2 linked regions of the Salinivibrio kushneri genome follow. The protein of the gene in region 1 binds, or shares a complex with, the protein of each later gene. Links are inferred from orthologs where the notes say so. Each region holds a gene or a part of one and is shown in the gene's direction. Other genes may lie near its edges.

Region 1 (16,241 bases):
ACATAGCCACCACAGGCTGCAACCATGGGACCTAACATCAACGACGTCACATCGCCGACCCCACCGGTTGAATGTTTATCGACCACAGGGCCATCAAACTGCATGTGTGACCAATCTAAGGTCATGCCAGAATCGCGCATCGCACACGTCAATGCCACACGCTCATCCATGGTCATGTCATTAAAGTAAATCGCCATCGCAAACGCAGCAATTTGCCCTTCAGAGACCGACTCATCGGCGACACCTTGAATAAACGCGTAAATTTCTTCTTTGCTCAACGCGATGTTGTCGCGTTTCTTACGAATAATCTCTTGAGGTAAGATCATGCATCCTCCTTACCGTCCAGTGGGCAAGGCTCGGCTTGCCCGTGGTGCCGAGTGACAATCAACGGTTAATAACCGCCTTCTGCTGCTTTTTCACCTTCGCCTAAGGTGTGCAACAGGTTTGCCAACAGGCTCGATGCACCAAAGCGGTAGTGGCGGCTGTCAGCCCATTGCTCGCCGAGAATGCGATCTGCCATCGCGAGGTATTGTTGCGCGTCTTCCGCCGTGCGTACGCCACCAGCAGGTTTAAAGCCAACAGTCTCAGCCACGCCTTTATCGTTAATCACGTTGAGCATGATCTCCGCTGCTTCTGGGGTGGCATTGACCGCCACTTTCCCCGTAGAGGTTTTGATAAAGTCTGCGCCTGCATCAATGGCCATCTCAGAGGCGCGTTTGATCAGTGTCTCGCTTTTCAGTTCACCGGTTTCAATGATCACTTTAAGCAATACATCGCTGCCACACGCGGCTTTACATTGTTTGACCAGCTCAGCACCTACTTGTTCGTCACCTGCAATCAGCGCGCGATATGGGAAAACCACATCAACCTCATCGGCACCGTAAGCGACGGCTGCTTTCGTTTCTGCCACCGCAATATCAATATCATCATTACCGTGAGGGAAGTTGGTCACGGTCGCGATACGCACCTCTGGGGTGCCTTGCTCGCGCAATGTTTTCTTGGCGATAGGGATAAAGCGCGGATAGATGCAAACGGCTGCGGTGTTGCCAACGGCGGTTTTCGCGTTCTGACACAGGCTGATCACCTTTTCATCGGTATCATCATCGTTCAGTGTGGTCAGATCCATCAGTTTTAGTGCGCGTAGGGCCGCGGTTTGTAATTCGTTCATTGGATATCTCCAGTCCTCATTCTTTTGCCAAACAGGTAGTAGGGTTGGCCACTGTATTAACAACCAGCTTTGTTCGCCGGTCATTGCTCAGCGGACTTGGCTCCATGAAGTTTGAGGCTGGACATCGCGCCGCCTTCAACCAACCATCCTTGTTGCCGCGTGCAAATACCTGGGTATTTGCGGGTTCGCCGTTGGACGTTTCCGATTGGGGCTAGCCACACCTTGTTGCTAACCATGAGAGGAAAATAAGGATTGTGGCGCCAGCAAACTTTGACGGCGTTCACTTATTTTACCAACGCCGTTTCAGCAAAACTAGATTTTACCGTTTATGTTGAAAAATACACTGTTGCGCGGTAGAACCAATCTTTCTAACTGAAAAAACGCGCCACAATCCACTGATAGCCGACGCCACCTAAATACACTCCGACAATACCCATCACACCGGATAAAACCGGTGGTGCGGGGATGGGGAGTTTTATCGCGCTAAACAATACGCCCACTAAAAAGCCGGCCACGAGGGCGAGAAGAATTTCCTGCATGGTTTTACCTTATGTTGTAACAAGCCTCTATTGATGAGTATACACCCCTCAGCAAGGACGGGGGGTGAAGCACATTCACTACGTAAGCCCAATAAAAAACGCCACACAGGCAGCCTGTGTGGCGTTTTGCTTAACACTGTGTGCTACCGCAATAAGACGATTAGCCCGCCAGGGTTAAGGTCACAAATAGACCCGCAATGGTCGCCGCCATCAAGTTAGACAAGGTACCGGCGATCACCGCTTTCACACCGAAGCGCGCAATTTCTGGGCGACGGTTTGGCGCGAGGCCACCCAAGCCACCCAGCAAGATAGCCACAGATGACAAGTTAGCGAAACCACACAGAGCAAACGAGATAATCGCTTTGGTTTTCTCTGTCATTTCCATGCCGGTTGCTGCAACAACTTGCGCACCGTCACCAAGGTATTGAGTGAAGTTCAGGTAAGCCACAAATTCGTTGACCACGATCTTCTGACCGATGAAAGAGCCTGCGACCACCGCTTCTTCCCATGGTACACCGATAAGGAACGCAAACGGGGCGAACAGGTAACCCAAGATCAGCTCCAGCGTAATGTCTGGGTAACCGAACCAGCCACCGATACCACCTAACATGCCGTTGATCAGGGCAATCAAACCAATGAACGCAAGTAGCATAGCACCGACGTTAAGCGCCAGTTGCATACCTGATGATGCGCCGCCTGCAGCTGCGTCAATCACGTTCGCTGGTTTCTCTGCACCCTCAGCAGTCGCGTCAGCCATTTGCTCGACCGGCTCATCAGTTTCAGGTTTGATGATTTTCGCAAACAGTAGACCACCTGGTGCGGCCATGAATGATGCCGCAATCAAGTACTCTAGCGGTACACCCATAGAGGCATAACCCGCCAGTACGCCACCTGCGACTGAGGCCAAGCCACCACACATTACCGCGAACAGCTCTGATTGCGTCATGCGAGGCACGAACGGGCGAATCACCAAAGGCGCTTCAGTTTGTCCAACGAAGATGTTAGCGGTTGCTGACATAGACTCGGCACGTGATGTACCCAGTGCTTTTTGTAGGCCACCACCGAGCACGTTGATCACAACCTGCATAATACCCAGGTAGTAAAGCACGCTGATCAGTGATGAGAAAAAGACAATAACAGGGAGAACTTTCAGGGCGAAGACGAAACCGCCACCGCCGAACAGTTCAAACATTTTGTCAGAAACCAGTCCACCAAAGATGAAGCTGATCCCTTCGTCACCGTATGCGATGACGTTAGCAACGTATTGTGATGCGCCGTACAGAATGTCACGTCCGACATCGACATACAGTACGAAAGCACCGAAAAAGAGTTGGATAGCAAATGCGCCACCCACGGTACGGAGGTTAATGGCTTTGCGGTTATCGGAAAGAAGAACAGCTATCCCTAGCAGTACAACCATCCCGATCACGCTCATCAGCAGGCTCATAGTATTGGCATCCTCAAAGTAAAAAGTTGGCGTCTCGACAAAGTGGAATTTGGTTTCCGGGAGAGATTATACGCATCGCAGTCACATTAAAGTAATATTCCAATCACAGTTCGCTGTAAAACTATTTTGTAATGCATCAATAAGTATGACTTTGATCTAGTTTTGTGAGCTTATGCAACCGCAAACGTTTGTCTTTTGCCCGTTCCCGCTCAATCAAAGCCAAACAATCTTTCAGCGTTGTCTGATGTTTCAGCCACCAGATGATCTTTATCACAGCTTTTTAACTCTGCAACCACATCAGCGACCCTTGACACCTGAGAGGGGGTGTTCGGTTTTCCTTGAAATCCAGCTAAAGGCATGTCGGGGGCATCGGTTTCAAGCACTAAATTGGAGAGCGGTAACTGCGCGATGGCGCGACGGGTCTTTTGGGCTCTCGGATAGGTGACGGTGCCGCCAACCCCGAGCATCAAGCCCGCATCAATAAACTGTTTACCCTGCTGTTCACTACCACTGAACGCATGCAATACGCCTCGTACACCTGGGTAGGCTTTGACCATGCGTAATAATTGATTATGCGCTTTACGGCTATGCAGAATAATGGGGAGATCATAGTGGCGAGCGAGCCAAAGCTGCCCTTCCAATAGCGCGTGCTGGCGCTGCTGTGCGGTATCTTGGTTCGCGACAAAAAAGTCGAGCCCCGCTTCCCCGACGGCGATACAGCGCGCAGGACGCAAGGCCAATGCCCGCTCAAGTTTACCCAGGCTGTCGTCAGTGTGAGCATCGAGAAAACACGGGTGTAACCCCAATCCGGCATACACACCGTGTAGGCGTTCAGTCAACGACAGCACCGCCGACCAGTTATCCTCACTAACACTGGGGATCACCATCCGAGTCACACCGCTTTCGCGTGCCGCCCGCCAATATGACTCTGGCGCCTCACGAAACGGAGAAAAATCAAAATGGCAATGGGTATCAATCATGCTGAGACGTTGGTGTAGATGGTGTTTTTTCTGAACGCTTGATAGGCACACAGCTACGACGGTTATCCTCGCCAAGTCCCATTTGCTGACACCAAGCATCGTACCGTGCCACCCAACGTTTAATACGCGCGATCATCATTATTGGCATCCTTGTTTTGTAAACCTTGTGCCATTAAAAAAGCCGTCTGGTTACAGACGGCAGTATAGCATGGCGCGAACGAGGAGAGTGTCACCTCTATCCGGTACGAGTTTTTAATCACACTAGGCGATCCGGCCCTCACCCCTGCCGCTTAGTGTTCGCGGGTCGCTCTGAGCTCAATATCCGGGAAGCGCTCTTGCGTGAGGTTCAGATTAACCATGGTCGGCGCAATGTACGTCAAGTTATCACCACCATCCAAGGCTAAGTTCGCCTGGTTTTTACGCTGAAACTCGTCCAGCTTCTTCTCATCCTTACACTCCACCCAACGCGCAGTGGCCACATTAATCGGCTCATACAACGCATCCACGTTGTATTCGGCTTTCAAGCGTGCCACCACCATATCGAACTGGAGCACACCGACCGCACCGACAATTAAGTCGTTCGATTGTAGCGGACGGAACACCTGTACCGCACCTTCTTCAGACAGCTGAATCAAACCTTTAAGCAGCTGCTTTTGACGTAGTGGATCTTTGAGACGGATCCGGCGGAACAGCTCTGGGGCAAAGTTGGGGATCCCTGCGAATTTCAGATCTTCCCCTTGGGTAAAGGTATCGCCAATTTGAATGGTGCCATGATTGTGTAGGCCAATAATGTCACCCGCAAACGCATCTTCAGCCCGTGACCGATCCCCTGCCATAAAGGTCACCGCATCGGAAATATTGATTTGTTTACCTAAACGTACATGGCGCAGCTTCATGCCTTGCTGGTATTTACCAGAGACAATACGCATAAAGGCGATCCGATCACGGTGACGTGGATCCATATTGGCTTGGATTTTAAATACAAACCCTGAGAATTTCTCCTCGTCGGCACTGACCTCGCGGTCATGGGTTGGGCGCGCCATGGGCTTTGGTGCCCACTCAGTCAAGCCATCCAGCATATGATCCACGCCGAAGTTACCCAATGCGGTCCCGAAGAAAACGGGCGTGAGTTCACCGCTTAAAAACAGCTCATGGTCAAACTCATGTGACGCCCCCATCACCAGCTCCAACTCATCGCGCAAATCTTGCGCAATGTCGGCACCAATCGCCTCATCGAGCTCAGGGTTGTCCAAGCCTTTGATGATACGCGCATCTTGGATGGTATGGCCTTGCCCTGATTGATAGAGGATGCTTTCGTCCCGATGAATGTGATAGACACCTTGGAAACCTTTCCCGCAACCAATCGGCCACGATACCGGTGCACAGGCGATGTTGAGTTCACTCTCTACTTCATCGAGCAGCTCCATCGGATCGCGAATATCACGGTCAAGTTTGTTCATAAAGGTGATAATCGGGGTATCGCGTAAGCGCGTGACTTCCATCAGCTTGCGAGTACGATCTTCGACACCTTTCGCCGCATCAATCACCATTAAACACGAATCGACGGCAGTCAGTGTCCGGTATGTATCCTCTGAGAAATCCTCGTGCCCTGGCGTATCAAGCAGGTTCACCAAGCAGTCATTGTAAGGAAATTGCATCACAGAAGTGGTCACAGAGATACCACGCTCTTTTTCCATATCCATCCAATCAGACTTGGCATGTTGGTTAGAGCCACGCCCTTTCACGGTTCCTGCCGTTTGAATGGCACGTCCGAATAACAGCACCTTTTCCGTGATGGTGGTTTTACCCGCATCTGGGTGCGAGATAATCGCAAAGGTGCGGCGTTTATCAACTTCCTGTTGCAGCAGTGTATTTGACATAAAGGTTATCTTCTTATTGACTTCAGGCGGCAATCAGGCGCCAGCTGAGAGGGTCATTCACAAAAGTGGCGTATTTTCGCTGATCTTGTAGTCAGCTTCAATTCACAAATCTGACTTGGCACTGTTATCTGTATCCGTTAGGGTCAATTTTGCTTGCCAAGCACATCACAAATGTTGCCAATCGACTGCCTCGTGGTGTCGTTATCGGCCAAGCACGTGTATAATTAGCGCCACTTTCAGCTGTAACACAGTCAACAACGTCGACCATAAGGTCGCGACTATTGACAGCATACTGCCCACGAAGGCCAAACACCCGCGCAGCGTGGTGTCATTAGTCGCGATGGTGAGCAGCTGAAAGCCGACACTTAGTGAGATAAACCAACGGGTTTATCCCTTAGCAACAAGGAAATAATCTGTGAATCCAATCGTAAAAACATTCCAATACGGCAATCATACAGTCACATTGGAAACTGGCGTGATGGCACGTCAAGCCAATGGTGCTGTCATGGTCAGCATGGACGATACCTCGGTATTCGTTTCTGTGGTCGGTAAAAAAGAAGCGGCTGAAGGCCAAAGCTTCTTCCCATTGACCGTCAACTACCAAGAGCGTACCTACGCCGCGGGTAAAATCCCAGGTGGTTTTTTCAAGCGCGAAGGCCGCCCTTCTGAGTCAGAAACCCTGACCGCACGTCTGATTGACCGCCCTATCCGCCCGCTATTCCCGGACTCGTTCAAAAACGAAGTGCAGGTTATCGCAACCGTGGTATCTGTTAACCCAGCGGTTAGCCCTGATATCGTTGCCATGCTAGGTACCTCGGCCGCACTGGCCATCTCAGGGATCCCATTCAACGGCCCTATCGGCTCAGCACGTGTCGGCTACATCAATGATGAACTCGTGCTTAACCCAAGCCCTGCTGAGCTAGACGACAGCAAGCTTGACCTTGTGGTCGCGGGTACTGAAGGCGCCGTGCTGATGGTTGAATCAGAAGCGGATCGCCTAAGCGAAGAGCAAATGCTGCAAGCGGTGATGTTTGGTCATGAGCAACAGCAAACCGCGATCAACGCAATCAAAGAATTTGCCGCCGAAGTGGGAACGCCTACTTGGGATTGGCAAGCGCCGGAAGTTAACGCTGCGCTACAAACCCGTGTGGCTGAAATGGCACAAGGCCCACTGGCTCAGGCATACCAAATCACTGAAAAAATGGCCCGTTACGAGCAAATTGGTCAGGTGAAGCAGGAAGTGGTGTCTGCACTACTCGGCGAAGACGAGACCTTGGATGAGCGTGAAATCCTAGGCATGCTTGGCGACCTAGAAAAGAAAGTCGTACGTAGCCGCATCATTGCGGGTGAACCACGTATTGATGGCCGTGAGAAAGACATGGTTCGTGCCCTCGACGTGCGTACTGGCGTATTACCACGTACTCACGGCAGCGCCTTGTTTACCCGTGGTGAAACACAGGCTTTGGTCACCGCCACACTCGGTACTCAGCGTGACGCGCAAACCATTGATTCTATCATGGGTGAGCGCCAAGAAGGCTTCATGCTGCACTACAACTTCCCTCCTTATTGCGTGGGTGAAACCGGTTTTGTTGGCTCACCAAAGCGCCGCGAAATCGGCCATGGTCGCCTAGCGAAGCGCGGTATTGCAGCGGTTCTACCAAGCCAAGATGAATTCCCATACACACTGCGTGTGGTCTCTGAGATCACTGAGTCAAACGGCTCGTCTTCAATGGCGTCAGTATGTGGTACCTCTCTAGCACTGATGGATGCCGGTGTACCGGTGAAAAAATCAGTGGCCGGTATCGCCATGGGTCTGGTGAAAGAAGACAACGATTTCGTTGTGCTTTCCGACATCTTGGGTGATGAAGATCACCTCGGTGATATGGACTTTAAAGTGGCCGGTACGGATGACGGTGTCACTGCTTTGCAGATGGACATCAAAATCGAAGGGATCACTAAAGAGATCATGCAAATTGCATTGAACCAAGCCAAAGGCGCACGTTTACACATCCTGGATGTGATGGACCAAGCCATTGGCTCGGCACGCGACGATATCTCTGAGTTCGCGCCTCGTATCCACACCATGAGCATCAACCCAGACAAGATCCGCGATGTCATTGGTAAAGGTGGCGCCGTGATCCGTCAGCTTACCGAAGAAACTGGCACCACCATTGAAATCGACGACAACGGTACCGTGAAAATTGCGGCCACCGACGGTGAAGCTGCCAAAGATGCCATTTCACGCATCGAAGCACTCACTGCAGAAGTCGAAGTGGGCCGTATCTATACCGGTAAGGTTCAGCGTATCGTTGACTTCGGTGCCTTCGTCTCAGTGATTGGCGGCAAAGATGGTCTGGTTCACATTTCTCAAATCGCTGATCAGCGCGTTGAGAAGGTGTCTGATTACCTCGAAATCGGCCAAGAAGTAGACGTGAAAGTGCTGGAAGTTGACCGTCAAGGTCGTATTCGTCTGAGCATGAAAGAAGCAGCGGCTGAAAAAGCTCCCGCTGCTGATGCTGCGCCAGCAGAAGAAGCACCAAGCACTGACGCTTAAAGTCATATCGTCATTCATGGTATAAAGGGGGCTGAGGCCCCCTTTTTTTTACACGGAGATGCGCCTTCATGACCTTTTTTATTCAGCCACGGGCAATATTTTTCAAGCCTATGGCGATACTGGCGCTGTTATTTTTAACAGGCTGTACCAGCCAGTGGACCTTTCCTCCTATGGCCGTCCCTTTACAGCCCACCCTGCAGCAGGAAGTGCACTTGGCACGTATTGATCAACTGCTTGCTCGCAATGATTTGAGTGACGACGCACGCGCTCAATTGCATTATGAGCGTGGACTGATGCACGACAGCCTGGGGATGCGCGATTTGGCAAGGCTGGATTTTAACCAATCTCTCTCGCTAAAGCCCGACCAACCTGATGTATTCAATATTCTTGGGGTCTATTTTACCCAAAATGGTCACTATGATGCTGCCTACGAGGCCTTTGACTCCACGTTAGAGCTGGATAACAGTCACAGCTATGCCGCGCGTAATCGTGGGATCGCCTTGTACTACGGCGGTCGCTATCGCCTAGCCCATCAAGACTTACTCCATCACTACCAAGAAGACCGCGACGATCCTTATCGTCTCATTTGGCTTTATTTGGTGGAGCGCGACTGGAAGGGGGAAACCAAGGCACAGCAAGCGCTGGCTACCCGAAAAGCAAATGCGGAGGCCGCGGGTTGGGGCTGGCAGCTTGTCGATATGTACCTCGGTGAGCTCAGCGAGCGTGAACTGCTTGAGCAACTTGCCTCGCAAGGTGAAGATAATGAACTGCTCGCAGAACGCTTATGCGAAGCTTACTTTTACCTTGCTAAACGCTATCAATTCCAAGGGGACAACGATCGCGCCGTGGCATTGTATAAGCTTGCCATGTCGGGCAACGTGTATGAGTTTGTCGAGCACCGCTATGCGTTACTTGAGCTCAACCGGATCGCCTACCGTCGACCATAGTCTTTCATTCGATAGCGCCTCAAAACAAAAATAGAGCAGGCTCGCTGCTCTATTTTTGATCATGGTTGATACCAATAGGCATCGGTCAACTTGTCTGCGCACTGGGCGCCAGTGCCTGTGGTGGTTGCCTGTTAGGCTTACTTTTCAGCAATAGCTTTTCAAATTCATGCTTGGGCATGGGCGAGTGAAAATAATAACCTTGAATGGTGTCACAGTGCAGGTTAGTGAGTACCGACGCCTGCTGACGGGTTTCAACTCCCTCTGCCACCACGGTCATTTCCATTGCCCGTCCGAGGTGAATGATGCTTTCCACCAGTGTCACCTGTTTACTCAAGGCGTCCATATCGTGAATAAACGCACGGTCAATTTTAAGCTCATCAAGCGGAAAACGGGCAAGGTATGACAAGGATGAGTAGCCGGTGCCAAAGTCATCAATCGAGAGCGCAAAGCCCAATGATTTAATCGCATTGAGCATATTCAGCGCATGCTCATCGTTTTTCATCACCGCGCTTTCCGTCAATTCAAAAGTAATATCCTCTGGTTTCGCTCCCGTGGCTTTAATCAGCTTTTCCATGTGCTCGGTCAGCTTGGGGCTGCTAAATTGCTCTGGCGATAAGTTAATCGCCACTCGCCCCGGCAGCATGCCTTGTTGACGCCAGCGACGCACGTTTTGAAAAACCTCGCGCATCACATGACGCCCGAGCGCTTCAATCAGGCCACAGCGCTCTGCAACCGGAATAAAACGTCCAGGACTGATATAACCTTCGATAGGATGTTTCCAACGCACCAAGGCTTCAGCACCGTTGATACGGTAATCACTGGCACTGACCTTAGGTTGATACCACACTTCCAGCCCATTATTTTGTAAAGCTTTTTGCAGCTCGATCTCCAACCAAAGCCGCATCCGTGCCTCTTTACTCATGCTGTCATGATAGGCGACCACACGGTTTCGGCCTTGCTCTTTGGCCTCATACATTGCGGTATCCGCATTTTGCAGCAGCTGACGCGCGTCTTTACCATCATCGGGATAACGCACCATCCCCACTGAACACGCCAAATACTTACTAAAATAGTGCAATTCGAAAGGCTGACTAATCGCCCCGACGACTTTCTCAGCCAGCTGATCAGGCGCGTCTTCCGTTGCTGGCTTAGGAAGCAATACCGCAAATTCGTCACCGCCTAAGTGGCCAATAATGGTATCCGCAGAGAGCAAGGCACGTAAGCGCTGAGCGATATCCTGAAGCACACGGTCACCAACATGGTGTCCGAGAGAGTCATTGATATTTTTAAAATTATCAACATCAAGGTACAGCATAGCCAATGGTGTTTGAGCCTTTATCAGCCTATCCAGCTCTCGACTAAACCCGTAGCGGTTATAAAGACCTGTTAATGCATCCGTATAAGCGGATTGTTGCTCACCGACTTTGCTGGCATCCTCTTTGTCGGTGGGTTTTAAGCGCTTAACCGACGAGTCAATCATTGTCGGTTGTAGGCGTAACATATGCGCTTTTTTGCCCAAAAGATGGATCGGTGATTGGCTTACCATCAGCGACGCATTGTTTTTTGCACTCACCACCGACACACCTTGCTCATGCGGTGCATGCAATAGGCTGTCAATGGTGGTCGCCTCCTTCTCTGGCGACACGAGATAGTCTGATAAGGGTTCACCGATCAACGCGTCGATACTACCGACGCCAAGTAACCCTGCCGCCGCAGGATTCGCTGATAATATACAACCATCTTCAACCACACAGCAGCCGTCATCGATAAGTTGACTAAGACGGTGGTATTTTTCCTCCACCTCTTCGAGCGCACTGGCTAATACTTGGCGTTCAGATGTATCCGCGGCATGAAAAATCACACAGGGCTTACCGCTTTCATCTGCGATATTTGCCAATGGTGCGACACTGAAGTGAAAGCTAGCACTATGGTAGCTGTCAGTAAGAAACACCTCTCCTTCCGCGCATTCACCACGTCTGGCTTTGTCATAATGCGGTTTGACCGACTGATAAAAAGCCTCGCCTAGGGTATCGATATCAGATAACCCCTTTAATGACGGCAAGGCCAAGCCAGACAGCTCGCGGTAGCGTTGGTTGGCGTAAAGGTAGCAATCATTGCTGTCGAGAATGGCAAAAAGAAACGGACTATTATCGGTTAAGCAGTAGAACCAATCATTTAACGACGATATTGGCATGAAAAGCTCACATCTGGGAATCACTCTCGACCATCTCATTGGCGAGACAAGCGTCTCACATATTAGACACTTTTAACTTTGTTGTCAGTAGCACTTTATGAGGCACGCGTCATGGGTTCAAGCTTTTCTCACTATATACCGCATATTTTACTGTAAAAATAGATAAAGGACTCAAAATCAGTAAACAAGGGAGACTGTGTCGCCATATTGCACAATTTGCTGACTATTTATGCATTTGGCTGCGTAAGCATCAAACACAAATGGCAGTCACCTCTTGCACGGGATCGGGAATCCGTTATTCTGGCTACACCATTTAATAACCACTACCTCTGTGATGATGATTCGTACAGAAGCGCCCGCCGACCTAGTTCGTCTAGACGGTTGGTGGCGAGAGACGCTAATGCGCCCCATGCAAGCCGACCAGCTCCAACAGCTGCGCGAAACGGGTCAGATCTCGCTCTCTCTCCTTGCGACCGATGATATGGGAGAGATATTGGGGCACATTGCCGTCACCGATGCTCAAACTGCCAATAACACCCAAGAAATTACGTTGTGGCACAGCCCAGATGCAGACTTGGTGATGCCGCTGTTAGACGAGGCTGAGTCTACCTTGTTTGAGCTGGGCTATAGCCTGTTAAAAATAGCGCCTAGTGACGCCGCCGAACAGGCGGAATTTGCTCCCTTAGATCCGGACGATACTTGGTGGTATAAACAACTCGCTGCCGCGACTTCAACGTGAGAGTCAGCAAACCATGTTAACAGATATCCAGCGTTTACAAGCCATGGATCTCGATGTGTGGCAGTTGCGACACCCAGAAATATACGGCCGTGAACAAGAGGTGATCCAATTGCCCGACCATTGCCAATTATTGCTGGTCTGCGATCACGTACTCAGTGATCAAGACGCGTGGCTATTTGGCAACATCCTAAAAAGCATGAAATTAGGTGCTGAACAGGCTCTTCAACTTCCCCACGCTGCGTTGCCAGCCCTTGGCGAACATCACCTTAACTGGTGTTGGTATATTGGTCCTGTCGAGGTGATTGTCGATGGAGTGAAAAGCTTGTACTCACAGCCCTTAGCGCAGATGCACGATAACCCGATGGCTAAGCGCGATCTTTGGCGTCAAATCTGTCAGTATGAGTGATTACCAGATTACCCCGCTTGATCATGACGATATTGAGAGGATCACCGCTATCGAACAGCGCGCCCACCACTTTCCATGGTCAGCGCCACAACTGGCGGTTTCGCCTCACCGGTTTGACTATCACTACGTGCTGCGCTTGCCCACTACGCCCTCAAGCATCATCGGTTATTTTTATGCGCGCTGTATCGCGGGAGAGGGCGAGCTGTTGAATATCACTATCGATCCTGATTATCAGGGGCAAGGATGGGGATGGATACTTTTAAACGGGATGATAACGACACTGCGTCATGCTGGGGCGGACAGTATTTGGTTAGAAGTAAGAGAGAGTAACCTGCCTGCCAAAGCACTTTATCACAAGCATGGTTTCCAAGTAGTTCACCGCCGGCAAGAGTATTACCGCTGTGCCGACGGTCACCGTGAAGATGCGTGGATAATGGAAAAGCGACTGACTTAGTCGCGATGCTCGTGCTCACTATCAAGGCGAATGGGGGGAAGAATATATCCCTGATATCCTTGGCAGCCCAACTGATGAAAATACTGATGCTGCTCTGACTGCTCGATTCCCGTAGCAATCACCTTAATTTCCCGAGAAGCGGCAATATTCACCAGCATGCGAATGAACACATCGTCAACATCACTCGAGGGCTGGCCAAAGCCAATATCGAGCTTCACGTAGTCTGGATCGACATTTTTAATATAATCAACGTTATCCATATCACGCCCAAAATGATCCACACCGACCTCAAAGCCTTGCTTACGAACGAGCTGAAACAGCGCTTGGCAAGCCTCTGGGTCTTGATGCACCGCGGCTTCAGCCACCTCAAACGTCAATTTATTGGCCAAGTAGGTTTTCAACAGATAGTTTTGTAGCCAATCATGGAAGGCTTGGCTTTTAACACTTTCTAACGTCAAGTTGACGGCTAACTTATCAGTAACTGAGTTAGCCTTTACGTATTCATCGACCCTGGTCAGCACATGCTTATCAAACTCTTCACCCAGCGCGTACATTGAAATACGATTCAACAATTGCCCCGCGGCCAACCAACTCTCATCTACCCAAAGGTGCGCATACACCTCTTGGTGCCAATTATGTTGATTATCGCGATGGCGAACCGGCTGGGCATAAAGCGCGAGTGGGTTTTTATTCAGCGCATCAAGCAATATCTGCCGCCATTGCTCTCGAGTACGACCGTCAGCTTGCTCGTCAGAAGGCCAGAAATATACATCATCTTGGCGCTTTGCCTGTTGTAAAGCATTATCCGCTTTGGCCATCAAGCTGGCCGTATCATCTGTACGGGTTTGCGCTAAACCAAGATGGAACCCTTGGTTAACGGGCAAAGCAATATGCTCCAGCTCTTGGTTTATCGCGCGTAACAGTTGCCTCAAGTAGCGACGCACTAAGCTCTCTTCATCAATCGTCAGCAGTATTGCGACCTCGTTATGACTTAGACGCGCCACTAATTGATGGCTTTGTGCGAGTTCCCCTTGTGTTAACGCTTCTCCCAACAAACGCCAGCACTGATCACGATATTGGTAACCATAACGTGCACGCAGTCGCGATAACCAAGAGACTTCGATCAGCACGAGCGTACAACCCACACCGTCTTTTATGTAACTTTGTAACTGATGCTGGAAGTAGCCTCGGTTGGGTAACTTTGAGACAGGGTCAACCATCAATTTATCGCGCAAGCGTACCAATTCTTCTTGCTGCGATTGCTGCACTTTGGCCACTTGCTGACCTGCAAGGTTAAACGCACTTTGTAAGGCCACCAAATCATTAACTCGCGTCTTGGCTCGCGCGGGGTGGAAATCACCATGACCTAATGCTTTCAACCGCTTTCGTAGCTCCCCCAGCGGTGCTGTCACGCTAAGGAACATGACCGACGCTCCCAAGCTTATCAGTACACTCACTGCCGTTAACCCGAGGACCAGCTGTAAAAGCCGACTCCACAGGGCCTCAATTTTTCGCTGAGGCGCGATGGCGATGGTCAATTGTGCCAACTGAGTCCAACCATTGGTCACCGAGACAGAGCGGGTACGGGTTTTGAGTCCCGTCAGTTGTGTAAACCACCCCGGTGCGTCCAGACCCGGTGAGTCTGACTCCCACACTTGACGATCTCCGGAGAGCATAGGCTTGACAACGATCCTCTCCACCTGAGGCATGGTAATAAAGTGAGAAACCAGTTTATTTAGCCTTTGCGTGTCGCCCTGTTCAAGCACCACAGGTAATGCCTCTGCGAGTGACTGGCTTAATAAACGTGAGTATTGTTGCTGCTCTCGGTCTATCTGTTGTACGCCAAAATGAAAGACCACTGCCGTGGTCACTAAAAGGATGACCACGGCAGCGGTTATTACAAACGAGAGCACACGTTGATGGAGCGTCATTCCACGCCTCTTTTCATGTCTAGGTTATCGCGCTGAACTATTGCTCTTCTGACGAGTATATAGTCCATCGTTTCTCCATTACCCCATGTTCGCCTGACACAGACGCTATCACACGGCGATTCTGTTCATTCGCTCGGTCACTCTCGTCATCAATCAGCGGTTGGGTTTCCCCAAATCCCTGCGCATCCACGCGGTTTCTATCAATATAAAACTCTTTCACTAGCACATTGGCAATGGCTTCCGCTCGACGTTGAGACAGCTGCATATTGTAAGACGCATTGCCCACTTTGCTTGCGTGACCCTCTATCGTCACAGTTGCTTGAGGATAGCGACGCATAAAGTCCGCAAGGCGGCGAATATCCGCGTACTGATCTTCGCGAACTCGGGCAGACGCAGTCTCAAACTGCACGTTGAGTTCAAACGACTCTTTCTCGATACGCTGACTTGGGCAACCCTCATTGTTCACCTTGGCTTGTTCAACGCTATCACCGCATTGATCGCGAGCGGTAATTACACCGTCTTTATCGCTATCCGTTAAATCACGACTTTGCGTCAGGGAATCTTCCATGGGTTGAACACTTTGAGGGGCACAACCGCCAAGCAATAGTCCAGTGATTAAAACGATACCTAGCTGTTTCATTGTTCACGCTCCTGGCCCGTCAAAGACTTTATATCCCAACTTGCAGGCATATCGACCCGTAGCGAGGCTAAAAGCTGCCCTGTTGCGTTCAATATACGATACTGCGCATAACGTTCATCCGCTTCTTTGCTCAGGTACTCGCGCCGTGTTTCAAACAGCTCATTTTGCGAGTCCAGCACATCCAACAAGGTGCGTGCATTCAGACGAAACTCTTCTCGGTAAGCATTGCGGGTATCCGTCGCCGCTTCAACATGTTGACGCATAAAATCGCGTTGCTCTTCTAGGTAGGTACGGGCATTCCAAGCCAGCTTTGCGCCCTCAATCACATCACGATGCGCCATTTCATTAATTTCACGCGCTTC
Region 2 (16,352 bases), 840 kb from region 1 along the record:
GATCCCACCAAGGATAAAGAATTGCGATTGTTGCTTCACCAAATGGCGATATTCTGGATAAATCACCACCTTTACCGTGACAGTGTCACTTTCATTGAGATCAACACGGTCGATAAAGCCCACTTGAATGCCGCGATGCAATACTTTGGTGTGCTGAGTTAAACCGTAGGCATCGTCTGCGGTTAAGGTGACTGTGAGCGCATTGGTGAGTTGCTTTTGCTGTTGGTGCCAGGTGCGGGCGGTGAATATATGGTCTGGTTTGGCTTTGTCGGCGTCTTGGGAGCCGGGGTTGAGGGCTAAATAGTTACCTAACACCAGGTTGCCGAGGTTTTTTAGTCCACTAAAGCCAATTTGCGGCTGTTCAACCTGAAAATACGTTTCTTGATTGAGCAACCACGTCATACTGGGATCAATCTGTGCGTGAGCAATCGGACGTGGCTGGTTTTTTCTTACCTCAATACGGGTTATCTCGCCGACTTCTAGGCCTTGATACGTGATTTTAGCGCCGGTCTTGGGAAGGCCGTGTTGCGCAGGCAGAGCTATCTGTATTGATTGACCTCGCGCTGCTTGTGCAAGGCTTTGATAAAGCTTAAAAGAGCGAGCGGTATCAGAGCGTGGGCTGGTGTCAGGCGAGTCAAAGGCAATGCCTCCGGCTATCAAACTGGCGACACTGTCTAGCTGTACGTCGACGCCAGATACATCAACATTGGCTTTCAAACCACTGACTGACCAAAAACGCGAGTCCGTTTTGATGAGATGGGCAAATGGTGGCTCAATCAATGCCGAGAGCGTTACCCCTTGTGCGTCTTCATCAAGTCGATAACTGTATATTTCACCAACGCGAATTTTGCGGTAATAAACAGGCGAACCGACATTTAATGAACCTAACGTCGGTGCGTGTAGCTTGACGGTGGTTCCGGCTTTCTCTGCCATATCGGTTGGCGGCTCATTGCGAGCGACAAAGGAAAGACTGGACTCACCATCACCTGGCTGCAGTGCAATGTAGTTTCCAGATACTAGGGTTTCCAGGCCACTGATCCCAGTGACCGAGGCGCGTGGTTTTACAAGCCAAAACTCGGTGCCACTTGTGAGCAGTTGCGTCGCCTCTGGATAGATATTGGCGTCAACGTAGATACCGTCTAAGTCATCCGCCAAGGTAATATTGCGTACCTTGCCCACTTCTAACCCTTGATAGCGGATGGTGGTCTGGCCGGCTTCTAACCCTTGCGCATCACTGAATAGGATTTGAATCCGTTGCCCCGCCTCACTGATGGATTGAAACAGCAGCCAAGCGGCCATCAGTAAGGCCAGCACCGGCAATATCCACAATGGAGAAAGGCCATAACTGGTTTTAACGATCGGTGAGGGTATGTCTTGTTTGTCGCTCATGATGATCCCATATCAAACGCGTATCAAGAAATTCGGTGGCAAGCATGGTTAATACCACGACTAAGCCGAAGGCAATGGCACCCGGTCCAGGCATAAAATCCATAATGCGACCACGATCGACCAAGGCGACCATAAACGCAATCACAAATAAATCCATCATTGACCATTTTCCAATCCATTTAACACCGCGATATAACCACATATGCTGACGAGGCGTGATAGACGTGGTGCAACGTAAGCTTATCAATATCAAACTCAGTCCAAGTATTTTGGCGACCGGCACGACGATACTGGCAGTAAAAATGATCGCTGCGATGCCAGGCATCCCATTATTAATCAGACTCGCGACGCCAGAAAAAATGGTGTCTTCAAGCCGAATGCCGTTGGAGAACAAAATGGAGATTGGGAACAGGTTTGCCGGAAACAGAAAAATGGTAGCAGTGATCAAACAGGCCCAGGTTTTTTGTTCGCTGCGTATCACGCGAGGATGGAGCACTTGATCACATCGCTGACATTTGGTGTCTTGCTTGAAGGTTTGCGTCAGTCCGCAGTGGTCGCAGCGCACCACAGATGCATGATTGGCAAGAGGCGTTGGCTGAGCAAACGCATCCCAATACCTTTGTGTGTTCACCCGTACGAGTAAGATAGACAGCAGAATTTGGATGACGGCGTAGCAACCCAGCCCGAGTGAGAAGTGTAAGGTGGCATAATCTTGAATCTTAAAACAAGCAATGGCCAAACTGACCATTAAAACGTCGGCCATTACCCAATGACGACTGTGAGCAATAACCTTAACGGCAGGACGAAACCATCGCATGGCTTGTCGGCGCCGTGATAGATGCATGATCAGTAGCGCACAGGTAAAAACGAGCGGTGCCAATGATGCGCAAAACACCACCAAACTGGCGACAAAAGGAAACTGAGACCAGAGTAGCGATGCGCCGGTTAGCACCGATGTGGTGATGGTTTTCCCCAACAAATCGATTGAGAGGAGGGGAAGAAGGTGCGCGGGCAAGAAGAGCAACAATACAGTGAGCGCTAGTGCGATTTCACCATTAAACGACAAGCGCCTCCCATGCGCCAGTTTGGTTGAGCAGCGTGGACAGATAGCAAGGTGGTCATAAGTTGTCTGGCATGGCTGTAACACCAGATCGCACCCCGAACACCTGACCAATGGTTGGAAGGTGGTAAATGGTTTGTCTGATGTCTGTGCCATGGTTTACTTTCCCGCTGCCTGTTGTATTTGCCCGTACAAGGTTTGATATACACCTGGCGCATTAACAAGTTCGCTATGCGTACCTTGTTGGGTGACTTGCCCTTCATCAAGTACGTAAATCACGTCTGCTTCCTTTACCGCAGAGAGGCGGTGAGCAACGATCAAGGTCGTCCGCCCCGCCAAAAATGTCTGCATGGCTTGATGTAATGCGCGCTCGGTGGCGGTATCCAACGCGGAAGTTGCTTCATCTAAGATCACCAGTTTAGGGTCACTCAGGAGCATTCGTGCAATCGCGACACGTTGTCGCTGACCGCCAGATAAACGGATCCCTTGGCGACCAAGTGGTGTATCGAGCCCGTCGGTGAGTTGTGTCACCACATCCCCCAATTGGGCGTGCTCAATAGCTTGCCACAGCGTGGTGTCGGCAAGATGACGCCCCAAGCATAAGTTGTTTCTCAACGTATCATTAAACAGCACTGGCTGTTGCAATACCACGGCAATTTGATGACGGAGGGCATCCATGTTGACATGGTTAATCGAGTGGCCGTTAAAGCGAATATCCCCTTGTTCTACCGGATACAGTCCTAACAGCAACTGAATGAGGGTTGATTTTCCGCCGCCACTGGCACCGACCAATGCCACACGCTGGCCGGCAGGGATATGCATACTCAAACCATTGAGTACCGATTTGTCCTCATCGTAGGAAAAGCGTAGATTATCAATCTCGACCGTTAAGCCTGAGGCCTGTGTGTAGGCGGTGATACGACTTGGATCAATGCCTGCAGGTCGACGAGGCTCTTCGGACAGTTGTAAAACCTCATTAATACGTGTCATCGCGGCTTTAGCACTATACCACGCAAATTGAATCCCGAGCAGCTCTTGCACTGGCCCGAGCATAAACCACAAATAGCCAAACACCGCAAACATCAGACCAATCGACAAATCGCTGAAAAAGACCATACCCATTGCTACTGCGCGGAAGAGCTCAAAACCTATCAAGAACATCAGAAACGATAAACGGCCTGCCGCTTCGGACTGCCAAGCATATTTGTCAGCACTGTTTTTAATCTCACTGGCACTGTGGTCGAGTTGACGCAAATACTCACGCTCTCGATTGGCGGCGCGAAGCTGATATAAGCCATCAAGGGTATCAACCAACCGCTGCTGAAAACGCTCAAAAGATTGGTTTTCTTGGGTTTTAAGGTGCTTAACACGCTGTCCTAGTGCACGGCTTAGCGCGACGACAACAGGGTTGATCAGCAAGATAAATAAACCTAATCGCCAATCTATCCATAGCAAGACCACAGCGGTACCGGTCACGGTTAATATACCGATGATAAATTTGCTTAGCGTGGTACCAATGAACTTATCGATGGTTTCGACGTCGGTGACAAGGTGAGACGTCAGGCCGCCACTCCCGCGTAATTCGTATTCACGCATACTGATCCGCCCGAGCTTGGCAATCAAGTGCTGGCGAATCTTGTAGGTAATCGCTTTGCCGACAAGCGTGAACTGGCGGCTTTGCAAAATATTGAGCCCTTGGCTAATCACACGCATTAACACCACAATCACCAATACAGAGGCGATATAAACGGCGGCGTGCTGCCAGTTCGTGGGAAGCAGGGTGTTGAGAACCTCAAGTCCCCAGTCTGGCTTGTCTAGCAGCACCTCATCGACCAATAACGGCATGAGCAACGGGATAGGGACACTGACCAAGGTTGCCGCAATCGCAACCACGTTTGCCCAAATGAGCCGGGTGCGATGAGGACGAGCTTGGTCAAGAAGCCAGCGCCAAGTGATCATAAATAGTGATACTCAATTGAAAAGTCGTTGGATTATTTCTATTGTAATGGTCTTGTTGTTTGAGATGCAGTGATTTATGGAAAACAAAGCTGATTTTTACCGCTTGTTAACGCAACAGGCGGTTGCTTTATGCGAAGGGGAACCGAACCTTATCGCCAAACTTGCCAATGTGAGCGCCTTATTAAACAGCCAACTGGATGATATCAATTGGGTAGGCTTTTATCTCGACGAGGGAGAAGAACTGGTGCTCGGTCCGTTTCAAGGTCAACCAGCCTGTGTACGCATTCCCTATGATAAAGGGGTATGTGGCGCCGCCTACCGCCAAGATACCGTGATGCGAGTGGAAGATGTGCATGCCTTTGAAGGACATATCGCGTGTGATGCGGCGAGTAACTCTGAAATTGTGGTACCTGTTCGGGTTAATGGCCAATTGCAGGCAGTACTGGATATTGATAGCCCAAGTATCGGTCGCTTTGACCAAGAAGATGAACATGGACTGGCTACCTTGGTCAAAGAAATGCAAAAACACTTGTGATTTCGCCAATCTTGGTAGTTTTTTCATATCAGGTATCTATAATACGCACCACTTTCATACTTAAATACACGTAGATACGCTGCTGTGGTCAACCTCAGCAGGCCAGGAAAAAACATGGAAAATACTGAAAAGCTCGCGAACAGCAAAGAAGTCATTGCCTATATTGCTGAACGTTTCCCTAAATGTTTTACTGTTGAAGGCGAAGCCAAGCCATTAAAAATTGGTATTTTTCAAGATCTTGCGACACGTCTTGAAGGCGATCCCAAGGTAAGCAAAACCCAATTGCGCGCCGCGCTTCGTCAGTACACGTCTTCCTGGCGTTATCTGCACAGCGTGAAACCAGGGGCGTCACGCGTTGATCTTGATGGCAATGCGTGTGGCGAGCTTGAGCAAGAGCATATCGACCATGCTGCGCAGACCTTGTCAGAAAGCAAAGCGCGTGCGGCAGAGCGTCGTAAACAGCAACAAGCGAAAAAGTCAGAAGGCCAGGCGAAAAATGCGGGTAAGACTGCACCAAAAGGTAAGAAGGCGGCCGCGCAATCAGCGAAAGGCCGTACAAGTAAACCAAAGCCCGCTAAAATGACTAAGAAAGAGAGTGAGCCACGTCGCGAACTCAGCGCCAACGATGTTGTCGTAGGTAAAGACGTGAATGTGAACATGGGCAACGGTAATCTGCCAGCGACCATTGTTGAAATTAACAAGGATGAGGTGCGTGTTCGCCTGACTAACGGGTTAACCATGTTAGTAAAAGCGGAGCACCTCAGCGCCTAAAGGAGACTCCTCGACGCATGTTTTGTCGACGCCGCGTTTCGGCTATCGCTGCCAGCTTGATGCTGGCAGCCTCTGCCCAGGCTGTAGAAGCCAATTTCCAACTCAGTGAACTACCTTCACTGTCCGCTGAACCCCAACACGAAACCGCTTCCAAGCGTGTAACTTCTCGATTTACTCGTTCTCATTATAAGCAGTTTGCGCTGGACGACGCTTTTTCGGCGGCGATTTTTGATCGCTACTTGGAGACACTCGACTACAACCGCGTGTTTTTAACCCAAGATGATGTTGAACGCCTATCGCGCTGGAAAACACGCTTAGATGACCAACTTAAGTCGGGTGAGACAGAAGCAGCGTATGCCATTTACAATCGTGTATTGAAAAAGCGCTTTGAGCGATACCAGTACGCATTAAAAGTGTTGGATAAACCTTTTGATTTTTCCGCCGATGAGAGCATGGTGCTGGATCGCACGGAGCTGCCATGGGCGGCTGACGAGGCCGAACTAGATGCTATCTGGGATAAACGGGTTAAAAATGATGCCTTGAACCTGCGCTTGACGGGGAAAGAGGATGAAGAAATCCGAGAGACCCTAGGCAAGCGTTATAACAGCGCCTTGAAGCGTTTAACGCAAAGCCATAGCGAAGATGTGTTTCAGGTCTACATGAATGCCTTCGCGCGTGAAGTTGACCCACATACTAGCTATCTATCCCCACGCAATGCTGAGCAATTCCAATCGGAAATGAATTTATCCCTGGAGGGGATAGGGGCGGTGTTGCAAATAAAAAATGAATACACAGTGATTCGTTCTCTCGTGGCCGGTGGTCCTGCATCCAAGTCCAAACAGCTTTCACCCGGCGACCGTATTATTGGTGTGGGCCAAGAAGACGAAGCCATTGTTGATGTGATTGGCTGGCGATTGGACGATGTGGTCGAGCTGATTAAAGGCCCTAAAGGCAGTGAAGTTAAGCTGAAGATCTTACCCGAAGGGGCGAACGCTAAAAGTTACAACGTCACACTTACCCGTGATAAAATACGCTTAGAAGATCGTGCGGTAAAATCTGAAGTGATCGAGCGCGGTGATGAAAAAGTCGGCGTATTAACAGTACCCGGATTTTACGTCGGGCTGGCTGATGACACCAAAAAAGAGATCGCGAGCCTCAAAGAAAAGGGTATCAGCGGTATCGTCGTAGACTTGCGAAATAACGGTGGTGGTGCGCTGAGTGAAGCAACGGCGCTCAGTGGCTTATTTATTGATAAAGGGCCTATCGTACAAGTCAGAGACAGCTATGGGCGAGTGAAAGTCAACAGTGATACGGACGGTAAACGTTTTTATGACGGCCCGATGACGGTATTGATTAATCGCTACAGCGCTTCCGCTTCGGAGATTTTCGCGGCCGCTATGCAAGATTATGAGCGTGCCGTGGTGATTGGCGAGCAATCTTTTGGTAAAGGGACCGTACAGCAGCACCGTTCTTTGAATCATATCTACGATTTATTTGATAAGCCGCTGGGTTATGTGCAGTACACGATCCAAAAGTTTTATCGAGTTAGCGGTGGCAGTACCCAAAACAAAGGTGTGGTGCCCGATATTACGTTCCCTTCACCCGTCTCGCCGGATGAAACAGGCGAGAGTGTTGAGGAGAATGCACTACCTTGGGATCGGATTGAAAAAGCGGATTATCAACCAAGGTCGCTGTCTTCGTCGCTGGTAAGCACGTTGAGTGAGAGGCATAAAACGCGAATCAAAGACGATCGCGAATTCGACTTCATTCGCCAAGACATTGCACGTTACCAAGAAGAGAAAGATCAAAATACGATCTCTTTGAATGAGGAAAAACGCCGCAAAGAAATGGATCGGGAAGACGAAGAGCGCTTAGCGCGGTTGAATGCGCGTCAGGAAGCACTCGGAGAGCCTCCTTTCAAAACGCTCGACGATGTACCTAAAGACTACGAAGAGCCAGATGCATACTTAGATGAAGCCGCGAGCATCACAAAAGATTTGGCTAACCTTCTTTCAGCCAGCCGCTAAGCGTCAGTACGGCATACGGTCTTTTAGAACGGCATCGGAATCCCAAGCCTAGGCAGTTCGCCTAGGCTTTTTTTATGACGTTATGGTGACAGCTAGGCGGTGTTAACCATTAGAAAACGAGATCTTACTCAAAAAAATGCATAAAACTGAGAAGTCAGTCTAACCTTATCGTTAAGGCATCATTGCCAATGAGGGGGAAGGTATGCGTTGCTTATTGGGTGTTTTTCTGACCTTAGTGGTGGCATTGCCAGTACGGGGTGACGACTTAGCGCGATTTGATGTCCCGTTACTGCTTGGTCAATGGTATTGGTTTAGTGCTGAGGAAGACTCAACTGCCAGCCACCCTTACAAAGCGATTAACCTCTCTTTTAATTCTCACTATGAATTTCGTATTGATATGTTACGTCGTGATGGGCAGCTCGAGACCGCTACAGGCAGTTATGCGGTGAATCATCAAGCATTAAGGTTGTACGACGGGCAGGGAGCTGATCAAGTGCATGCCTACCAGTTAAACCATAATCAATTGCAGCTTCAGGGAGCCGTGTTTACCAAACTGCTACCTGACGATCTATCGGGCGTGTGGCGCTCAAACAGCATTGAAGGGGATGATGTGAGTGAAGAAGTAGATGGTGTCTCGCTTAAACTTCGCCCTGACTTCCTCTTTGCGATGCAAGTTCGCGGTAACGATGGCCGCTCCATTACCCACCGCGGTGTATATTTGGTGGAAGGTGATAACCTAATGCTGATTTACGAGGAGGGGCGTCACTCATCACAATATCAACTTGCCTCTGACACATTGCGTTTAACCAATGACGTATTTGGTATGGAGGCGGTGCTGCAACGGCAAAGATAGCCCTGGTTATATTATCAGTAGGAGAGATTTGAGCGAAAAAGGTCGGTGATAATACCGACCTTTTTTGTGAGCGAATGATTAACTGGGAGAATCACTCAGGCAATTTAAACGCTGCTTTTAATGCGGATAGGTGGTTGTCGTCTTTACAAATAGCTTTATTGGGCTCGTCAGATATTTTAGCGACCGGCTTGCCCTGGCAACTGGTGAGTTTGATTACCACGTTGAGTGTTTTCACATTGGGCAGATCGCAGGTTAGCTGTGTCCCTATTCCAAATGAGGTTGTGGCTTTATCGGCAAAATGTTGATAAATCTGCACCGCTTTGGCCAATGTTAGGCTATCGGAGAAGACCAGCGTTTTGTCCTTGGGATCAATACCCTGTTCCCGATAATGCGCAAGCGCCTTTTCGCCCCAGGTAATAGGGTCACCACTGTCATGGCGCAACCCGCTAAAGGCGTGGCAAAGTGAACGATCAAAGTCGTGTAAAAAAGCGTCCATGTTAATGCAGTCGGTTAACGCAATACCCAGAGTTTCCGGATACTCTTGCAACCACACCTGCAATGCCAGTTGCTGCGAGTCGGAGAGTTGACCAGCGAGTTGTTGGTGCGCTTGAAACCATTCATGTGCTTGAGTGCCAACAGGCGTGAGCCCAAGCTGCTTGGCCAACCATACGTTAGATGTTCCTCGTAAAGGCGGATAGATAGCGTGTAGGCGAGTCACTACCGCTTGGTGCACCTCACGAGAAAACCGTCGTCGTGTGCCAAAGTCCACTAACTGAAATCCTTCAGCAAAGCCATCCTTTGGTAGATGTGTAAGCTTATCATCGAGACGCGCAAGCGCGTCATTGACCGTGTGATGAGGGTAGCAGGCGCGATTTCTCAACTCACAAATGATAGCGAGCAAAGGTACTTCCCACAGAATAACCTCTTGCCAAGGCCCGCTAATGTGAATGGCCAGTTGGCCGTCTTCAACGCCAACAGCCACTTGGTCAGGATCGAATTGAAAGCGGGATAAAAACGTCAAAAAGTCGGTGTGATATAGGCCGAGAGCGGCGAGGTAATCAAGCTCGTCGGGTTGAAAACGCAGTGTGGCCAGATAATTGATGTGCTCAACCACTTGCTCACATAGGTAAGATAGGTCTTCATCACTGCGACAGTAAAAGTCCGCGGTAACTTGGACATCAGGATAATGATGGAATACAGCTTGCTGCATATTGATTTTATAAGCATCAGTATCCAAAAGCGATGTAATGATCGGATTGTGCATGCGTGGTGAACGCCTTACGGGTTACAAAACGAAATGAGCGCCATAGTACCGCAATTTCTATAAAATTTAACCGTCGTCACATTATATTTCAGTCCGGATTGGCAGGCTGCGTTGACATTATGCAGTGTTTATTGGATGTAAACGCAAACATTTGATAACAAATTGTTAAATCTATAGTCATCTATGCCAAGCCGCGGTATGGTATGGCATGCAAAAATCGCCCTTGGGCGAATGAATACAGTTCGTTGGCTGAGGTACACTCGATAAAAAGGAAACGACATGTCTCAACAACCCACCGCCAAATACCGTGATGATTACCGTGCACCGGATTTCACGATTACAGATATCAATCTTGAGTTTGATCTCAATCCGAACAACACCCTGGTGACTGCCGTTAGCCAGGTAAAAAGCCTAAATGATAACGCTACGGATCTCGTGTTAGACGGTGACGCGCTAACGTTGGTACGCTTAGATATCAATGGTGACCCTTGGACGGCTTACAGTGAAGAAGCGGGTAAACTGATTATTCGAGACGTTCCCGCCGCGTTCACATTAACCGTCCAAACCCAGCTTGACCCGGAAAACAACACCGCGTTAGAGGGGCTCTATATCTCGGGCGGGGCGTACTGCACCCAGTGTGAAGCGGAAGGATTTCGCCGGATCACTTATTATCTCGACCGTCCCGATGTGTTAGCGCGCTTTACTACTAAGGTGATTGCGGATAAAGCAAACTATCCATACTTACTCAGCAATGGTAACAAGATCGCGTCTGGTGAATTGGAAGGTGGCCGACACTGGGTTGAATGGCATGACCCTTACGCCAAGCCCAGCTACCTATTTGCGCTGGTGGGTGGTGATTTTGATGTGTTACGCGATTCGTTCGTTACCCGATCTGGCCGAGATGTGGCCTTGGAAATTTTTGTTGATAAAGGCAATTTGGATCGTGCCGATCACGCGATGACCTCACTCAAAAACGCAATGAAATGGGACGAGGATCGGTTCGATCTTGAATACGATCTGGATATCTACATGATCGTTGCCGTTGACTTCTTCAACATGGGGGCCATGGAGAATAAAGGCTTAAACATCTTTAACTCCAAATATGTATTGGCAAACTCAGAAACCGCAACCGACACCGATTATCTTGGCATCGAAGCGGTCATTGGTCATGAGTACTTCCATAACTGGACCGGGAACCGAGTGACATGCCGTGATTGGTTCCAGCTAAGCCTTAAAGAAGGGCTAACGGTATTCCGAGACCAAGAATTTTCGTCTGATTTAGGCTCGCGCTCGGTTAATCGTATCAATAACGCACGCATTATGCGTGGCCCACAGTTTGCTGAAGATGCCAGCCCTATGTCTCATCCGATTCGACCGGAGAAGGTGATCGAGATGAACAACTTTTACACCCTGACGGTGTATGAGAAGGGCAGCGAAGTTATCCGCATGATGCATACTATTTTAGGTGAAGCAGGCTTCCAAAAAGGGGTCAAGCTTTACTTCGATCGCCATGATGGTACCGCAGCAACCTGTGATGATTTCGTTCAAGCGATGGAGGATGCCTCTGGGATTGATTTGACCCAGTTCCGTCGTTGGTATAGCCAGTCGGGAACCCCAGTGCTCAGCGTCTCATCGACTTATGATCCTGATAGCAAACAATTAGCACTGCATGTGTCTCAGCACACCCCGCCAACGGCGGATCAACAGGAGAAGTTGCCGCTTTATATCCCATTAGATATCGAGCTGTATCGTCGTGATGGTAGTGTGATTAAGTTACAGCGTCACGGTGAGAGCGTTTCCAATGTGCTCGCGGTAACCGAGACAGAGCAAACCTTTATTTTTGATGAGGTTGATCAGCAACCTGTGCTATCACTGCTGCGCGAGTTCTCGGCGCCGGTGAAGCTGGATCACGATTATCAAGATGAGGAATTGGCGTTCTTATTGCAACATGCCCAGAATGACTTTGCGCGATGGGATGCGGGTCAGAGCTTATTGGCCAAACACATTAAAGCGAACGTCGCACGGGTACAAAACGAACAGCCCATTGATGTACCTCTGTCTGTGATTGATGCGTTCCGTGGCGTACTACTCAGTGACAACACGGATCCGGCTTTGATTGCAGAAGTGCTTAACCTTCCAAGTGAAACCGAAGTGGCAGGGTGGTTTGATACTGTTGACGTTGATGCTATTCATCAGGTGATGGCGGCGTTCAAGCAGCAGTTTGCGGATCACATGGTTGATGAGTTTGACGCGGTATACCGTCAGTATGCCCAACCCGAGTATCAAATCACCCACAAAGCCATCGGTGAACGCGCGCTGCGTAACGCGTGCTTGAGTTATCTCGCCCACTCCGAAAATGGCAACACTCAGGTAGAGCGCCATTATCAAGATGCGAACAACATGACGGATACCATGGCCGCATTGAACGCTGCTAATACGGCGCAGTTACCCTGCCGTGAGCCATTAATGAAAGATTTCAGTGATAAGTGGCAGCACGATGGGTTGGTGATGGATAAATGGTTCATGCTGCAAGGGGCAAATCCAGCAGACAATGCCCTTGACCAAGTTAGAGCACAAATGGATCATCCGGCCTTTACCCTTAAAAACCCCAATCGTGTTCGCAGCTTAGTGGGCGCTTTTTGCAACCGAAACCCTGCGCGCTTCCACGCTAAAGACGGCAGTGGCTACCGGTTTTTGAAAGAGATTCTAGTGATACTCAACCAATCCAACCCGCAGGTGGCATCACGGCTGATTGATCCTATGCTAAAACTGGCGTATTTCGATCAAGATCGTCAGGCGAAGATGCGCCAAGTGCTGCAAGAGTTAGCCGATATGGATAACCTAGCTGCCGATCTTTATGAAAAAGTTGAGAAAACACTTGAGCAGTAAGAAACGATTTGGGATAAAATTACCCAAGCGTTAGCAAGTGTGAAAAGCCGTCCACCTTGGGCGGCTTTTTGATTTAGGTGGTATATTGGGTAGCGATGTCACAGTGATAGGTTAAGCGGCAGACATGGAGTACTATTTTAACGTTTACATTGCTTATTCAGAATATCAACACTACTACAGTGGCGCCGCGGCCAATGTGGTGGTGACGTCCGATCAGGGGCTGCGTTTGCAAATTCCCGCTTCGCGTTTTCGTCCTTTCTTGTCACAACTCGGTATACGCGGGCGTTTTAAACTGGTGACAGACGCGAATCATAAGTTCCAATCTCTGATGCGGGTTACTTAGTGGCAGCCGAGTAAAGCCTCACCAATTCTTCTGTTTAAATAGCCACACCAGTCACATTCTGGCGAAATTCGCGTAAATCCAGCCGTTTACCTATAACGTTTTTATCTGCCAAGCCTTACACTAGACAGTGCGTTTGTTAACGTAATGTTTACCTCTGAATACTCACAACGATAATGTTCTAAAAAGGACAACGGAGCTCCAGAATGACCTCGCGTGACCCTATAGTACCTGTGTTACTTGAGAAGGTTTATCAGTTGATTGCCGATAAACTGGATGATACTCAACAACCACTCGTCGATGCACTAGCCAAAAGGATATTGGGTCAAATCTCTGATGATGACTTGCAGGAACGCAATGAGTCAGATCTCTACGGTGCTGTGATGAGTTTGTGGCATCACCTCAACACCTTTGAACAAGATAAAGTCTTTGTAAAAGTCTTTAACCCCAGCCTCAGTGGCAATGGGTGGCAGTCTACCCATACCATTGTCGAGATCTTAGCACCTGATGCGCCTTTCCTGGTTGACTCGGTGCGCATGGCGCTCAACCGTTTGGGGATCACCACGCACTTAATGCTCAACACCCCGATAAAATCACAAAAGAATGAGCAGGGTGATGTCGTTGCCATTGGTGGTGATAACGGCAAGTTCCAAAGCACGTTCCATATCGAAATTGACAAAATGTCCGATGAGTCAGAGATGGCGGCACTAGAGGCTGAGCTGTCTGAAACTTTAACGGATGTTGTGATGGTGGTGAACGATTGGAAGCCGATGCGTGAGCAGATGCTTCAGTTGGTGTCGGAGTTGAAAGACACACCGCTGCCAATTGATGACGAGCGTCGGCAAGAAGCGATTGAGTTTTTGACTTGGATTACTGACAACAACTTTACCTTTATGGGGTACAAGTGTTTTGATTTAGTGCCGGTTGAAGGGGATTATGAACTGCGAGCAAGCACAGACTGTAATGCGCTTGGCTTAGCGAAAAAACATAAATCGCCCGCCATACTCAGCTTGTCAGAAATGCCAGAGTCAGCCCGCGCTGAAGCGTTGAAAAAAGAGCTACTGGTGCTCACAAAAAGTAACGCCAAATCGCGAGTCCACCGTCCCGCTTATGTTGATTACATCGGCATTAAAAAGTTCGATAAGCAAGGCAATGTGATTGGCGAACACCGCTTCACGGGCCTCTACGCATCATCCGCCTATAACCAATCCACGGCAAGCATTCCTGTCCTTCGAAATAAAGTACGCCGTATCCTCGACAACAGTGACTTTTATCGTGAGTCACATTCGTGGAAAGCGCTCGCGAATATTTTGGAAAACTACCCGCGTGATGAGTTGTTCCAGGCGACGGAAGACGAAATGCGCGACGTGGGTATGGGCGTGGTACAGATGCAAGATCGCGACATGTTGCGGGTGTTCGTCCGTCGCGATCCGTTTGGGCGTTTTTTCTCGTGCATGGTGTATATCACTCGTGAACGCTACAACACCGAGTTCCGTCGTCAAACCCAGCGTATTCTCCAGCAATACTTTGGTTCCGATCAGACGGTTGAATTCACCACTTTCTTCTCGGAAAGCCCTTTGGCAAGGACGCACTATATTGTCCGAGTAGAAAACAACAATTTCGATATTGATGTGAAAAAGATCGAACAAAACTTAACCGAGGCAGCGTCCTCGTGGGACGATCGTCTGCAAGAGGCGGTAATTGCGAACTTTGGTGAGAACCGAGGCACACCGATCGCCAAACGCTATTTACGCGCCTTCCCGCGTTCGTACAAGGAAGCCATGCTCCCGGGCTCAGCCGTTGCTGACATTGAGCGCCTTGAAGGCCTCAGTGATGATAACAAGCTTGATATGCTGCTTTACCGCCCCCAAGAGGTGAGCCATCAATCGAATGCGATTAGCCTCAAGCTGTTCCAAAAAGGCGAACCTATTCATCTGTCTGATGTGATGCCGATGCTGGAAAATCTCGGACTGAGAGTCATTGGTGAGTCGCCTTATGAGGTGGAAACCAGCCAAGGAGATGTATACTGGATCCTGGACTTCTCCATGTTGCACAGTGCCGGATCTGCCTTTGATCTTGGAAATGCACGGGATCGTTTCCAGCATGCCTTTGCAGATATTTGGCATGGCCGTTTGGACAACGATGGCTTTAACCGTTTAGTGCTTAATGCTGGGTTGTCGGGTCGAGAGGTCACTATTTTACGCGCTTATGCGCGCTACATGCGCCAGATTGGTTTCCCATTTAGCCAAGCCTATATTGAAGAGACACTGTCTTCACATTCTCAACTTGCCAGCTTCTTGGTAAAACTATTCAATACGCGCTTTGATCCGGCGGGTAAGCAAACCCAGCGCGCGCAAGACACCATTATCAATGATATCGAAGAGGCCCTCGACAATGTTGAGAGCCTTGATGATGACCGTATTATTCGTCGCTACATGGAGATCATGCTGGCGACCACACGGACTAACTTCTTCCAAAAAGATCCGGAGAGTGATCAAGACAAGCCTTACTTGTCACTGAAACTCGAGGCCTCCGAGATCCCGGATATGCCTAAACCTGTTCCTGCGTTTGAGATTTTCGTGTATTCCCCCGATGTTGAAGGGGTGCATTTACGCGGTGGTAAGGTGGCACGTGGCGGGCTGCGTTGGTCAGATCGCCAAGAAGATTTCCGTACCGAGGTGCTCGGCCTTGTCAAAGCGCAGCAGGTGAAAAACACCGTGATTGTGCCTGTTGGAGCGAAAGGCGGATTTGTCTGCAAGCGTCAACATCAGCTTTCCGGTCGCGATGCGATTTTCGCAGAAGGGAAGCGCTGCTATCGGATCTTCATCCAAGGGCTGCTCGATATTACCGATAATATCGTAGAAGGCACCCTGACTCCGCCGCAACACGTTGTGCGTCATGACGAAGACGATGCGTATCTCGTGGTTGCTGCGGATAAAGGGACGGCGACATTCTCCGACCTTGCTAACAGTGTCTCTGCGCAATATAACTTTTGGCTGGGTGATGCGTTTGCTTCCGGTGGTTCTAATGGTTATGACCACAAGAAGATGGGGATTACCGCAGCCGGTGCGTGGGAGTCGGTGAAGCGTCATTTCCGCGAAGTGGATATTAATTGTCAAACCACAGATTTTACCTGTGTCGGCATTGGTGATATGGGGGGGGATGTGTTTGGTAACGGCATGTTGCTGTCTAAACATATTCGCCTAGTGGCCGCGTTTAACCACATGCATATCTTTATTGATCCAGAGCCGGATGCCGCGAAAAG

The links.
Region 2: the proteins of nlpI (region 1) and prc are in contact, whole or in part, in a solved structure (PDB 5WQL), measured with the Escherichia coli proteins. The link is inferred for Salinivibrio kushneri from one-to-one orthologs.

Annotation. Positions count from the first base shown.
Region 1 is NZ_CP114588.1:2,218,206-2,234,446, forward strand. Bases 7,793-10,575 are described here. They hold nlpI (lipoprotein NlpI), read left to right. Parts: upstream 7,793-8,636; coding sequence 8,637-9,515; downstream 9,516-10,575. Other genes in these bases: pnp (polyribonucleotide nucleotidyltransferase), read left to right, coding at 7,793-8,568; N8M53_RS10445 (bifunctional diguanylate cyclase/phosphodiesterase), read right to left, coding at 9,601-10,575. Also shown: deoA (thymidine phosphorylase), read right to left, coding at 1-326; deoC (deoxyribose-phosphate aldolase), read right to left, coding at 392-1,168; N8M53_RS10410 (XapX domain-containing protein), read right to left, coding at 1,537-1,707; N8M53_RS10415 (NupC/NupG family nucleoside CNT transporter), read right to left, coding at 1,868-3,154; N8M53_RS10420 (TatD family hydrolase), read right to left, coding at 3,364-4,134; N8M53_RS10425 (hypothetical protein), read right to left, coding at 4,127-4,273; prfC (peptide chain release factor 3), read right to left, coding at 4,425-6,014; more of pnp, read left to right, coding at 6,430-7,792; more of N8M53_RS10445, read right to left, coding at 10,576-11,709; N8M53_RS10450 (GNAT family N-acetyltransferase), read left to right, coding at 12,044-12,448; N8M53_RS10455 (DNA polymerase III subunit psi), read left to right, coding at 12,462-12,854; rimI (ribosomal protein S18-alanine N-acetyltransferase), read left to right, coding at 12,847-13,308; N8M53_RS10465 (EAL domain-containing protein), read right to left, coding at 13,305-15,239; N8M53_RS10470 (OmpA family protein), read right to left, coding at 15,277-15,879; N8M53_RS10475 (TolC family outer membrane protein), read right to left, coding at 15,876-16,241. UniProt on the Escherichia coli protein: May be involved in cell division. May play a role in bacterial septation or regulation of cell wall degradation during cell division. Negatively controls the production of extracellular DNA (eDNA).
Region 2 is NZ_CP114588.1:1,378,368-1,394,719, reverse strand. What follows is about bases 5,343-8,236. They hold prc (carboxy terminal-processing peptidase), read left to right. Parts: upstream 5,343-5,731; coding sequence 5,732-7,741; downstream 7,742-8,236. Other genes in these bases: N8M53_RS06580 (hypothetical protein), read left to right, coding at 7,944-8,236; proQ (RNA chaperone ProQ), read left to right, coding at 5,343-5,714. Also shown: N8M53_RS06610 (PqiB family protein), read right to left, coding at 1-1,389; N8M53_RS06605 (paraquat-inducible protein A), read right to left, coding at 1,352-2,605; N8M53_RS06600 (ABC transporter ATP-binding protein), read right to left, coding at 2,609-4,408; N8M53_RS06595 (GAF domain-containing protein), read left to right, coding at 4,485-4,943; more of proQ, read left to right, coding at 5,058-5,342; more of N8M53_RS06580, read left to right, coding at 8,237-8,594; pncB (nicotinate phosphoribosyltransferase), read right to left, coding at 8,686-9,858; pepN (aminopeptidase N), read left to right, coding at 10,138-12,747; N8M53_RS06565 (DUF2835 domain-containing protein), read left to right, coding at 12,872-13,090; N8M53_RS06560 (NAD-glutamate dehydrogenase), read left to right, coding at 13,294-16,352. UniProt on the Escherichia coli protein: Involved in the cleavage of a C-terminal peptide of 11 residues from the precursor form of penicillin-binding protein 3 (PBP3). May be involved in protection of the bacterium from thermal and osmotic stresses.